DNA from 3 places in the Kribbella sp. NPDC050459 genome. Region 1 is predicted to be linked to each of the others. Evidence: riboswitches for the same ligand, from Rfam matches in the RefSeq annotation. Region 1 holds a riboswitch; each other region holds the start of a gene.
What was found. Region 1 has a riboswitch for thiamine pyrophosphate ahead of thiS (sulfur carrier protein ThiS). Riboswitches for the same ligand answer to the same signal wherever they lie in the genome.
Positions count from the first base shown of each region.

Region 2: linked by a shared signal. The riboswitch ahead of AB0I12_RS26885 (cytosine permease) and the one ahead of thiS (sulfur carrier protein ThiS) in region 1 are both predicted to bind thiamine pyrophosphate.
Region 3: linked by a shared signal. The riboswitch ahead of thiC (phosphomethylpyrimidine synthase ThiC) and the one ahead of thiS (sulfur carrier protein ThiS) in region 1 are both predicted to bind thiamine pyrophosphate.

Region 1 is NZ_JBFAJQ010000013.1:223,002-227,253, forward strand. Features, by position in the region: gene AB0I12_RS33560 (DUF6807 family protein) at 1-1,128, shown strand, start outside; gene AB0I12_RS33565 (thiazole synthase) at 1,103-1,876, opposite strand; gene thiS (sulfur carrier protein ThiS) at 1,878-2,081, opposite strand; TPP riboswitch at 2,072-2,183, opposite strand; gene AB0I12_RS33575 (DUF5937 family protein) at 2,199-3,143, opposite strand; gene AB0I12_RS33580 (pyridoxamine 5'-phosphate oxidase family protein) at 3,216-3,629, shown strand; gene AB0I12_RS33585 (YceI family protein) at 3,661-4,155, shown strand; gene AB0I12_RS33590 (G5 domain-containing protein) at 4,160-4,252, opposite strand, start outside.
Region 2 is NZ_JBFAJQ010000009.1:96,982-101,233, forward strand. Features, by position in the region: gene AB0I12_RS26875 (anti-sigma factor) at 1-85, shown strand, start outside; gene AB0I12_RS26880 (cation:proton antiporter) at 125-1,345, shown strand; gene AB0I12_RS26885 (cytosine permease) at 1,284-2,609, opposite strand; TPP riboswitch at 2,605-2,722, opposite strand; gene AB0I12_RS26890 (alpha/beta hydrolase) at 2,740-3,399, opposite strand; gene AB0I12_RS26895 (hypothetical protein) at 3,396-4,202, opposite strand; gene AB0I12_RS26900 (DUF3152 domain-containing protein) at 4,231-4,252, opposite strand, start outside.
Region 3 is NZ_JBFAJQ010000008.1:326,924-331,175, reverse strand. Features, by position in the region: gene AB0I12_RS26220 (hypothetical protein) at 1-1,813, shown strand, start outside; gene AB0I12_RS26215 (lysophospholipid acyltransferase family protein) at 1,817-2,563, opposite strand; TPP riboswitch at 2,603-2,725, shown strand; gene thiC (phosphomethylpyrimidine synthase ThiC) at 2,717-4,252, shown strand, end outside.

The DNA of each region.
Region 1 (4,252 bases):
AACGATCTCGTCGCGTTCGGGCTGCTGGCGCGGCTCAACGAGGTCGGCGTCGCCGTACCCGTAGACCTGTCTGTGACCGGCATGGACGACATCGGGCTGGCGCGCTTCGCGGTACCGTCGCTGACGACCGTCCGGGTGCCGCAGAAGGACCTCGGCGACCTCGCGTGGCAGCGGCTGCACGCGGCGATCGCGGGGCCTTCCGGTGCGGTCGACGGCGTACCGGAGCTGCGCTTGGCGGTGCGGGCCAGCACGGGGCCGGTGCCGCAGGAGTCGCAGCCTGACGGGGACGACGCGGCCGATCGGATCACGTGGCAGCAGCAGGGTGACATCTTCGCGCTCGGGAGTTCGGCGGGGCTGCTCGCGCGGTACGAGTTCGGGCGCCGGATGCCGCAGGTGCACGCGCCACGGCCGTACCTGCATCCGGTCCGGACGCTCGGCGGGCATCCGCTGACCGAGGTCAACCCGGTGGACCACCGGCACCACTACGGACTTTCGCTGTCGGTCGCCCAGGTCAACGGCACGTCGCACTGGGGCGGACGGACCTACGTCCGCGGCCAAGGCCCGACCCTCCTCACGAACCACGGTCAGCAACGCAGCCGCGGCGTGACCGTCGACGATCGCGAGCTGGTCGACGACATCACCTGGTACGACGAGCAGGGGCGGCCGCAACTGGTCGAACGCCGGCGTCTCACCGGGGCTCTCGCCTTCGGCGGCTGGCGCCTCGACTGGCACAGCGTGCTGACCGCGCGCTACGGCTCGATCCGCATCGACAGCCCGGCGACGTGTGGACGCGAGGGCGCCGGGTACGGCGGGATCTTCTGGCGCCTGCCCTCCGCCCCGACGACCGTCCTGAGCGCGGACGGCGACGGGCTCGAGGCTGCGTTCGGTTCCGTCGGCCGGTGGCTCGCGTTCGTCCAGGGCGATGTCAGCTTGTTGCTGGTGCAGCCGGATCAGGTGTGGCCGTGGTTCCTGCGATCCCGTGAGTACGTCGGGGCGTGCCCGGCGCTCGCGTGGGAGCAGCCGTTGACGCTGCAGCCCAACCAGGAGCTGACGCTGTCGCTGACCGCGCTCCTGCTGGATCGGGCCGTCGACGCTGCGGAGGCTAGAACGTTGGCAGACCAGTTGTAGGCGACGACGCCAGCGCCGACTGCCAGCGCTTCGGCACGCGGCCGGCCAGCCGCGCGTTCCGGCCCGCGGAGACGGCGTCGCGCATCGCGGCGGCCATCAGGGCGGGCTTCTCCGCGCGGGTCACCGGGGTCGCGAGCATCACCGCGTCACAGCCGAGCTCCATCGCCAGCGCGGCGTCACTCGCCGTACCGATGCCGGCGTCGACGATCACCGGGACGTTCGCCGCCTCGGCGATCAGCGCGATGTTGTGCGGGTTGCGGATACCCAGCGCCGAACCGATGGGTGCGGCCAACGGCATCACGGCCGCGCACCCCGCCTGCTCGAGGCGGCGGGCGAGGATCGGGTCGTCGTTGGTGTACGGCAGCACGGTGAAACCGTCGGCCACCAAGGCGTCCACGGCGTCGAGCAACTCCACCGGATCGGGCAGCAGCAGGTGGTCGTCGGCGACGACCTCGACCTTGATCAGGTCGGTCTCCAGCGCCTCCCGGGCCAGCTTCGCGGTCAGCACGGCCTCGGCCGCGGTGTGACAGCCGGCCGTGTTCGGAAGGACATCGATGCCGTGCTTCTTCAGCACGTCGAGCACCGAACCCTCGTGACCGGTGCCGAGGCGGCGCATCGCGACCGTCGTAAGTTGGGTGCCGGAGGCAATCAATGCCTCCTCCATGACCTCGAGGTTGGCCGAGCCGCCGGTCCCCATGATCAGCCGGGACGTGTACGTGCGGCCGCCGAGCTCCAGTGGGTCGTCCATGTCAGCCTCCCTGCGTCGCGCTGACGATCTCGACCCGGTCGCCGGGCTCGAGCGTGGTCCGGGCCCACTCGGCCTTGGTCAGCACGTTCTGGTTCACCGCGACCGCGATCCCCGTCGTGCGATCGGAGTACTCCGCGATCAACTCGGCGACAGACCGGCCGGCCGGCCCGTCGACCGCCGTACCGTTCACCCAGACGGATTCCACAGCTTCCTCCCTACGCCGGAATTACCCGATTCAGGTTCAGCGGTCGGTGACGGCTCAGTCACCCTCTCAGCCCACTCCCTGCGAGCTCCCGCGGACGGTTCGACTATAGCTGACGGGTCAGTCGACGGTGGCGCCGGTGAGCAGGGCGGCGAGCTCGGTCGGACGGTACAGAACCTGTTTGCCGGTGCGTTCCGGCTCGACGAGACCGGTCCGGCGAAGGAGCTGAAGATGCTGGCTCACGGCGGACGGGGTCACCTTCAGCTCGCCGGCCAGGTCGGTCGTCGTCCGGGGATGGGTGAGGAGCTCGAGGATGTGCGCCCGCGGCGTACCGATCAACTGGGCGAGGTCGTGCCGCGACGGCGGCTCGACGACGGACCACAGATTTGCCTGACCGCGTGGCGGGTAGCCGAGCAGCGGTTCGGCGCCGGGATCGAACGGGATGACCGCGTGCGGGCCGAACAGCGTTGGCTGCAGTACGAGCCCGCGGCCGGCGACGTCTTCCGTACGGCTCTGCTCGGCGACACGGTCCACCTTGAGCAGCCCATCGGCGTACGTGATGGCTGGGCCCAGTCCGTTGAGCATCGCGCCGGTGCCTTGCTGCGTGAGGACGTGGCCGCGGTAGCTGATGTCGGCGGACAGCAGCGTGCGCATGCGGCTCCAGTACGGCGCCATGACGGCGTCCCAGTACTGCCGCAGCGCCTCGACGACCTTGCCGACGGTGCATTCCGCGGGCAGCTCGCCGTTCACCGCGATCATCTGCCGGTCGAACGTCGCCTGGTCGACGTCAGCGATCAGGCTCAGCTCGTCGTCGAGTTGCGTGAGGGGCGAGGACGGGCGCGGGGTCAGGAAGTCCGGGCTGCCCATGGTGTCGTTGACGAGCCACCGCAGTACGTCCCAGTCGAGCTCCGCGACGTACGGCTGCACCGCCCGGACCCACGCCAGCTGCAGCGGGAAGCGGCCGGGATCCCGGAGTGCGCGCAACGACAGCACCGTCTCCGCGACCGGCGAAACCGCGAACCGGACGTCCGCCAGGTCCTGCGACGTCAGCTGATAGGTGAGCACCCCGATCCCTTCGTCGATGTAGGCAGATCCTAAATCGACAGACTGTCGGAGGCGCGTGGGATGGTCGAACGCATGGGATTTCGCACAATGGACGACGAGGAGATGGCCGAGTTCCTGGCCCAGCCGCTGGTGGCCGTGCTCGCGATCGACGACCCCGGCTGGTCGCCGCATGTGACACCGGTGTGGTTCTTGTTCGGCTCCGACCGGTTTCAGGTGATGACGCCGCGCAAGTCGAAGAAGACCCGTCTGCACCGGACCGGCACAGGTGAGCTGTCGCTGTCGGTCCAGACGGTCGAGGGCGCCACGGCGAAGTATGTGAACATGCAGGGCGTGGCCCGGCTGCTGCCCCTGGACGCGGACGTGCTGCATGCCGCGGTGGAGAAGTACCTGCCGGAGGAGGCGCGCGCCGCGTACATCGCCGATCCGCCCGAGGACGCGATGTTCGACATCACCCCGCGGCGCATCACCACGGGCGTCATCGGCTGACAGTCCGCCACGCTGTCTCGTCGTACCGGGTATGACTGACTATGTGCTCGACGCGGACCGGACCCGGATCGGCTTCGTGGCCGCGCATCGCGTGGGCGGGAAGGTGCACGGCCACTTCGCGACGTTCGAGGGCGCCGTGAAGGTGGAGGCGGTGGATCCGTCCGCGTCGTCCGGCTGGCTGACCGTCCAGATGGCGAGCGTCGACACCGGCAACCGCCGCCGCGACGACCAGTTGCGTCAGGACTTCTTCGGCGCGCCGGCGTACCCGGCAATGACGTTTGTCGCCACCGCCATCACGCCGAGCGCGCCGGGTCGCTTCGAGGTCACCGGCGACCTGACGATCCGCGGGACCACGTCGCCGCTCACCGTGCCACTCGAGGTGACCGACACCGGCGACGAGCTCCACTTCACGGCGTCCCGCACCATCAACCGGCACACCTGGAACGCCAACTGGAACTCGTTCACGACCGCCCTGATCCGCCCCGACGTCGTACTGGACCTCGACGTCACCGCGCGCCGCGCCTGATGGGCTACTCGCAGGCGATCCCGTCGTGGTCGGCGTCAAGACGGTAGATGTCGGACCCGAGGACCTCAACCGGGCCGGCGACATACTCCGGCCCGTT
Region 2 (4,252 bases), on a different contig from region 1:
GGTCGGGCGGGTCGAGCCCGAGAACCTGCCCGAGGAGACCCGCGACCGGCTGCTCGACGCCTTCCGTTCCTTCCCGCGCGGTTGACCGCGTAACGTCCGGCCGCGTCGACGGCACTGAAGCGGTATGCCGGACGTGGAGTTCACCAACCTGTTCGCGGTCGTCCTGATCGCGCTGCTCGCACCGCTGCTGCTCGGCCTCGCACCGCGACTCCGGGTCCCGGCGGTCGTCCTCGAGATCGTCGCCGGGATCGTGCTCGGTCCGCACGGGCTCGGCCTGATCGACGTCGACCTGCCGCTGCAGATCGTCTCGCTGCTCGGGCTGGGCTTCCTGTTGTTCCTGGCCGGCCTCGAGATCGACGTACACCGGCTGCGCGGACAGGTGCTGCGGCTGGCGGTCCTGGGCTATCTGGTGACGTTGCTGCTGGGCGGGCTGGCCGGCTTCGGGTTCTCTGCGGTCGGCTGGGTGAACAGCGCGCTCCTGCTCGCTGTCACGTTGTCAGCGACGTCCTTGGGCCTGGTCGTGCCGGTCCTCAAGGACGCGGGCAAGGCCGAGGGCAGCGTCGGGCAGTTCACCATCGCGGCCGCATCCGTCGCCGACTTCGCCGCCGTACTGGTGCTGTCACTCGTCTTCTCGACCGAAGGAGGCAGTGCGGGCGAACGGCTCGTCATGGTCGCGCTCTTCGCTCTGCTCGTGGTCGTCACGGGTCTCGTGGTCGCCACCGCCGGACGGTCGCAGCGACTCGGCGGGGTCCTGCTGCGGCTGCAGGACACCACAGCGGAGATCAGGGTCCGGGCTGCTGTGGTGCTGCTGGTCACCTTCGTCGCCTTGGCGGAGCAGTTCGGGCTGGAGACGATCCTCGGGGCGTTCCTGGCCGGAGCGGTAGTCGGACTGGTCGACCGGGACGCCGCCTCGCATCCACGCTTCCGGATCAAGCTGGAGGCGTTGGGCTACGGGTTCCTGATCCCGGTGTTCTTCGTGACGAGTGGACTCCGGCTCGATCTGCGCGGCCTGCTCGAGGACCCGGCCGCGCTCGTCCGGGTGCCGTTGTTCCTGCTCGCGTTGCTCGTCGTCCGCGGCGCACCGGCGTACCTCGCAGTGCGGACACTCGGCCCCCGGGCGACGGCTGCGGCGGCGCTGCTGCAGGCGACGTCGCTGCCGTTCATCGTGACGGCGACGCAGATCGGCGTGGCGACCGGGCTGATGAGCCCGGTCACCGCCGCCGCTCTGGTCTGCGCCGGGCTGCTGTCCGTGCTGGTGTTCCCGGCGGTCGCGCTGGTGCTGCTCAGGCAGCCTGCCGCCGACCGATCCGGCCGAGCAGTACCGCAGCCACCATCGAGACGATGATCGACGTGTACGTCGCACCGAGCCAGCTGGGCACGGGCTGGTCGTTGAACAGGGCCTGCTGGATCTTGGTCCAGAACGGCGACCAGCCCGTGACGGTGCCGGGGTTCACCAGCTGGTACGCGACGAAGCCGATCAGCCACGCGACGGTCGGCTGCCAGCGGAACTTCGCCGTACCGGACACGTCCCACTTCATCTTGCTGACCACGAAGAAGTCGGCGATCGCGACCGCGAACAGCGGAACGAAGACCGAGCCGATCAGGTACAGGAACTGCGTGTAGTTGCCGAGGTCGATGAACAGCGCGATCCCGGTGGCGATGACGCCGATCGCGACCGAGATCCACCGCCGGTCGATGTGGCCGATCAGGTTGTGCGCGGCCATCGTGGTCGAGTAGACGTTCGCGTACGCCTCGTCGACCTCGTCCACCAGCAGCACGAGCAGGGCGATCGCGCCGGCCGGCAGCGTGACCAGTGCGGTGATGACGTCGTCGCTGTTCGTCCCCAGCGTCGCAACGGCGACCACGCCGAGCGCGTAGTACGCGATGGCGGCCAGGCCGTAGCCGAGCGAGGAACCGGCGAACGCCGCCTTGTTGGTCCGCGAGTGCCGCGTGTAGTCCGCGGCCAGCGGGGCGAACGACACGACACCGGCCGCGGCGAGGTCGACCGCCGGCCAGAAGCCGAACACGCTGTCCTGCGGCAGGGCGTGCGTCGGCTTGCTCAGCACCTGCACGAACAGGTACACCGACGCGATCAGCACCAGCCAGACCATGAACTTGCGCAGGATCTTCACGCTGCCCAGCGGACGCACCGCCATCGCGGTCGCGATCACCCCGGCGAGGACGACGAACAGCCAGCGCCAGCGCTCACTCGTCACCGCGACCGCGGCCTGCGAGATCACGATGATCTCCATCGTCGCCCAGCCGACGTTCTGCGCGATGTTCAGCACGGTCGGCGCCATCGAGCCGCGGCGGCCGAACAGACCACGCAGGCACGCCATCGCCGGCGCACCGGTCTGCGACCCGAACACGGCCGCACCGCCGAGCACCAGCGCACCGATGCCACAGCCGACGACGACCGCGAGCAGGCCCTGCCACAGCGAGCCGGTGTACGCCGCGACCAGCGCACCGGTCACCGGGCCGAACAGCGAGATGCCGAAGTTGCCCCAGAGCGTGAACTGGTCGAAGAAGCCGAGCGTGCGCGGCGCATCGGTGGTGAGAACGAGCGGAGCCTCGGTGGAGCTCGACGGACGAACAGCTGTATCGGTCATGAGTGACCCCACTCCCTACGCCGGCATTACCCGGTCAGGTTCAGGCGGTCGGCGACCCAGCTGTCGCCCTCTCAGCCCGCGCATCCTCGGTGCGAGCTCCCGCATAGGTTGGTGCTGTGAGTTTAACGCGTCAGCTACTTTCCGGCAGAGCGGCCGCTCGTTCTATGAGCGCCGCCACCTCGGGGCCGTTCGTGACGACCGGCATGTGGGCACCCGTCTCCAGCGTGCGTGCCTCACCGTGACTGAGCTCGGCGAGCTGCTCTAGCCACTCCTTCGTACACATCAGGTCGTGCTTGCCGCGGACCAGGACCACCGGCGCCCGGACGTGCGGCATCACCGCGGCCAGGTCGTGGATCCGCGACGCCTCCCCGGCGCGGGCGATCGACGGCAGCGTCGTGCGCGCGTACTGCGGGCTGATCCGGACCAGCTTCGGCACATCCGGGATGGCGGACCCGACGAGCCGGACGGCGCGGTCGACCCAGCTCGACATCCGGGCATCACCCGTCGGGGCCACGAGCACGAGGGCGTGCACCAGCTCGGGGTAGCGCACCGCCGTCTCGACGACGACCTGACAGCTCGCCGAGTGGCCGACCAGCACCGACCGCTCGCGGATCTTCTCGGCCAGCGCCACCGCGAGCGCCCGCGGATGCAGGTCCTCCCGAGCGCCTGCCGGTTCGCCGTACCCGGGCAGCGTCACCACGTGGTACGGCGTGACGAGATGCTCGGCGGTCCGCGCGTACGACTCCGGGCCGAGGCCCAGGCCGGGCACGAGGACGATCGGTGCGCTCACTCCCAGGGCGCCTTGGCCGGAGCGCCTTTGACGACGGGGTTCGCTACGTCGGGCTTCAGCTCGCGGTACCCGAGGAACAGGCCGAGGGCGAGAAGCAGCAGGCCGACCCCACCCCAGCCGTACGCCGTGGGCAGCCGGTGCAGCGCGTCGTTGCTGCTACCCAGCCCGGTGGAGAGCACCATGAGCAGCCAGACCAGGATCAGCACCACCGACACCGCGACCAGCAGCAGCCCCGCGAGCTCGGCCGGCTCGGGCCGACGATCGGCCTTGCGGCGGGCCAGCACGTCCCGGATCCACATCACCAGCGCGCCGGTGCCGACGACGAGAAGCAGCAGCTGGCCGATCGCGTCGAGCACGTCGGTCCGCAACGGGTGGTTGAGCGGTGAGCCGGGCGCCTGGGAGATCTCCCGCAGCGCGACCCGCTGGACGGACACGACGAGCAGACCGTAGATCGCGGCGATGAACGTCGCCAGGCCGACGACCCGAGCGGCGCGCGGATCCCGCGACGGCTCGTCCCGGCCGTACGTCGGGAGCTCATGCGGCTGCGGGCTCGCTTCGGCGCCGTAGGGTGCGCCGGGGCGGTAGGCCGGAGGCTGGTGGTACGCCGGGTTGCCCTGCGGTTGCGGCTGGGTCCCGTACGGCTGCGGCTGCGCGTACTGGAACTGCTCCGGCGGGGCAGGCGGCCCGGCGTACGTGCCGCCGCCGTACGGCGCGGGCGGAGCGTAGTGATGCTCCTCACCAGCTGCCTGCTGCTTCTCGGGCTCATCGCCCCGGCCGTACGTCGGGAAGTCCTGTGACGACATCGGTGCTCCCTCCGTCGCGCCCAGTCTCTCAGGTGGCCTTGATGGTCGGC
Region 3 (4,252 bases), on a different contig from region 1:
ACTGGCCCGGCACTACAAGCTGGCGTCCGTCGGGGGATCGTCGGCGGGCGCCATCGCCGCGGCGGCCGCGGCGGCGGCAGAACTGGGCCGCGACGCCGACGGGTTCGGAAAGCTCGAACGACTGCCCGACGATCTGATGGCTCACCGCCCGGGAGGCGCCTCGTTGCTGTTCCGCCTGTTCCAGCCACAGCGCGGTACGGCGTCCTTGTACAAGGTCTTCACGGCCGGACTCGGCACCTCCGGCGTCGGCCGGGTGGCGCGCATCGTTCGCGCCGCGCTGTCCGCCTTCGCCCTGTGGGCGCTGGCCGGCGCTGTGCCCGGCGTCGTCTTGCTCGTCCTCGGGATCCTCGGTCAGGGCGTGGCGGCCTGGGCCGCGGTGATCGCCGGTGCGCTGCTAGCCGTCGTCGGTGTCGTCGTGGCCGTCACGGCCGGCGTGCTCCGGAGCCTCGCGAAGAACGTGCCGGACAACAACTTCGGGCTGTGCAACGGGATGGCGGGCAGGTCCGAGGGCGGCGCGGAGCCGCTGACCCGTTGGCTGCACGGCAAGTTGCAGGACTTCGCCGGCCGGGCCGGGGACGCGGATCCGATCACCTTCGGGCAGCTGACCGCGGCTGGTGTCGAGCTGCGGATGATGACCACCAACCTGACCCGGCACCAGCCGATGCGGATGCCCTGGCCGGAACGCGAGTACTTCTTCGACCCGGGCGAGTTCAAGGAGCTGTTCCCGGCCGAGGTCGTGGACTGGATGTGCGAGCACCCGCCGCCGTTGTCCCCGCAGCCGGCCAAGCAGTGGGCCGGCGAGTTGCGCCGGTTGCAGGCCGCACCGAAGCGGCCGTTCCCGCTCGCCGCGGATCTGCCGGTGATCGTCGCGACCCGGATGAGCCTCAGCTTCCCGTTCCTGATCTCGGCCGTGCCGCTGTACGCGATCGACTTCACGCACCCGGCGTACAGCAAGGTCAGTGCCGCGGTGTCGGACTGGCGGGACGCGAACCCGCAGGCCGGGCCGGAGCAGGCGCTGCCCGCCGTACCCGCGCCGGACTTCGAGGTCAACTGGTTCTCCGACGGCGGCATCGCAAGCAACCTGCCGGTGCACTTCTTCGACTCGCCGCTGCCGGGCCGGCCGACCTTTGCGGTCGACCTGGCACTGTTCCCGCCGGGCGTGCCGAAGGACCTGAAGGACCAGGCCGAGAACACGCGGCTGCCGGTCGTCAACCAGGGAGGGCTGGACCGGCGCTGGACCCGGTGGGACGGACGTGGGCTCGGCCTGGTCGCGCTGTTCGGCCGGTCGATCCTGGACACCGCGCGCGGTTGGGTGGACGAGGCGCAGCTGGTGATGCCCGGCTACCGCGACCGGATCGTCACGATCTACCACGATCACGACGAAGGCGGCCTGAACCTGACGATGAAGGACACGGTGGTGACCGACCTGGTCGAGCGTGGTGAGGCGGGCGCGAAGAAACTCGTCACCCGCTTCGTCCTCGGCAACGGCTGGGACAACCACCGCTGGATCAGGTTCCGCACGGCCACGGCCGGCCTCGAGACCTGGCTGGCCGGTTTCCGGCACGGGTACGACGAACCGTCGCCGGACGCCCTGCCGTACGCCGACCTCGCCGGCACACCCGGCACCGCCGTACTGCCGTCGTACTCGATCAACGGCACCCAGCGAAAGGCCGTGAACCTCCGAACCGACGCACTCCTGACTCTGGCCTCGAGCTGGCAGGACCCTCCCACCGACGCTTTCACCCACGGCTCGCCCAGCCCACAACCGTTCCTGCGCCTGGTGCCCGGCACCCTCTTCGACCGGAGCGGCTGAGGTCTACTTCTTCTTCAGGGCGCGGCGGGCGAGTTCTTCCTGGTCCAGGCGGGCGGCCTCGGCGGGTGTTGGCGCGCTGCCGCCGTACGCGGCGGGCAGCCACCAGGCACCGGGTGGCTGCTCCGGGTACGCGCGGATCGTCTCGTCGAGCATTCCGGCCATCGTGGAGCGCAGCTGGGCGGTCGCCTCGATCGGATCGTCGTCGCGGGTCACCGTGATCGGCGCGCCGATGCTGATCGAGATCGGCCGGTGCCGGCTGAAGTCCCGCGGGTGGTCCTTGGTGAACATCCGCTGCGTGCCCCACAGGATCATTGGCAGCACCGGTACGCCGGCCTCCGCGGCCATCCGGACCGTGCCGGACTTGAACTCCTTGAGCTCGAACGACCGGCTGATCGTCGCCTCCGGGAACACGCCGACCAGCTCACCGGCGTTCAGGTAGCGGATCGCCTGCTCGTACGACGCGGCGCCGGCCTCGCGGTCCACTGGGATGTGGTGCATGCCGCGCATCAGCGGGCCGGAGTACCGGTTGCGGAACAGCACCTCCTTGGCCATGAAGCGCACCAGCCGCCTGGCCGGCAGCGCGCCGTACCCGCCGAGGATGAAGTCGACGTAGCTGATGTGGTTCATCGCGATCAGGGCTCCGCCGGTGCGCGGGACGTGCTCGGTCCCGGTGCGGCGGATCTTGAGGTCCAGCACCGTGAACGCGGTCTTCGCGAAGGCGATGACAGGCGGATAGACGAGGTCGCGCATCCCTCGACGTTACATGGTTCGTCTAGGGTGTCCGTGACAACTCGATACCGCGGGAGCTCGCACCGTAGTGGGCTGAGAGGGCGGCTGGCTTGATTCGCCGGCGCCGCCGACCGCCGAACCTGTCCGGGTAATTCCGGCGTAGGGAGCAGCAGCATGGTGAATGTCAGCACGATCCGTCCGGCCGTCACCACGGGCCCGATCTCGGGCTCGGAGAAGATCTATCGCGGCGAGCTCGGGGTACCGGCGCGCCGCGTGCATCTGACCAATGGCGAGCACTTCGACCTCTACGACACGTCCGGTCCGTACACCGACGCTTCCGCCGGGATCGACGTCCAGGCCGGTCTGCCCGCGCTGCGGCGCGAGTGGATCGCCGGGCGGGAGCCGCGGACTCAGCTCGGGCACGCGCGGGCCGGTGTGATCACCGAGGAGATGAGGTACGTCGCACTGCGGGAGGGGCTCGATCCGGAGTTCGTCCGGGCCGAGGTGGCGCGCGGGCGGGCGGTGATCCCGGCGAACCGGCGGCACCCGGAGAGCGAGCCGATGATCATCGGGAAGAAGTTCCTGGTGAAGGTGAACGCGAACATCGGCAACTCCGCCGTGAGCAGTTCGATCGAGGAAGAGGTCGAGAAGCTGGTCTGGGCGACCCGGTGGGGCGCCGACACGGTGATGGACCTGTCGACCGGCAAGAACATCCACGAGACGCGGGAGTGGATCCTGCGGAACTCGCCCGTCCCGATCGGCACGGTGCCGCTGTACCAGGCGCTGGACAAGGTCAAGGGCGATCCGGCCGCGCTGTCGTGGGAGGTGTACCGCGACACGGTGATCGAGCAGTGCGAGCAGGGTGTGGACTACATGACCGTGCATGCCGGCGTCCTGCTGCGGTACGTCCCGCTGACCGCGCGGCGGATCACCGGGATCGTGTCGCGCGGCGGGTCGATCATGGCCGCGTGGTGCCTGGCCCACCACCAGGAGTCCTTCCTGTACACGCATTTCGAGGAGCTCTGCGAGATCCTCCGCGAGTACGACGTGACGTTCTCGCTCGGCGACGGGTTGCGGCCGGGATCGATCGCGGACGCCAACGACGAGGCGCAGTTCGCGGAGCTCCGCACGCTGGGCGAGCTGACGAAGGTCGCCTGGGAGCACGACGTCCAGGTGATGATCGAGGGCCCGGGGCATGTCCCGATGCACAAGATCGCCGAGAACGTCCGGCTCGAGGAGGAGCTGTGCGGGGAGGCCCCGTTCTACACTCTGGGGCCGCTGGCAACGGATGTGGCGCCGGCGTACGACCACATCACGTCGGCGATCGGCGCGGCGCAGATCGGCTGGCTGGGGACGGCGATGCTCTGCTATGTCACGCCCAAGGAGCACCTGGGACTGCCGGATCGCGACGACGTCAAGACCGGCGTGATCACGTACAAGATCGCCGCCCACGCGGCCGACCTGGCCAAGGGGCATCCCGGCGCGCAGGCCTGGGACGACACGTTGTCCAAGGCAAGGTTCGAGTTCCGCTGGGAGGACCAGTTCAACCTCTCGCTGGATCCGGACACGGCCCGGTCGTTCCATGACGAGACGTTGCCGGCCGAGCCCGCGAAGACCGCGCACTTCTGCTCGATGTGCGGGCCGAAGTTCTGCTCGATGCGGATCACCGCCGACATCCGCGCGTACGCCGAGGAACGCGGCCTGACGTCG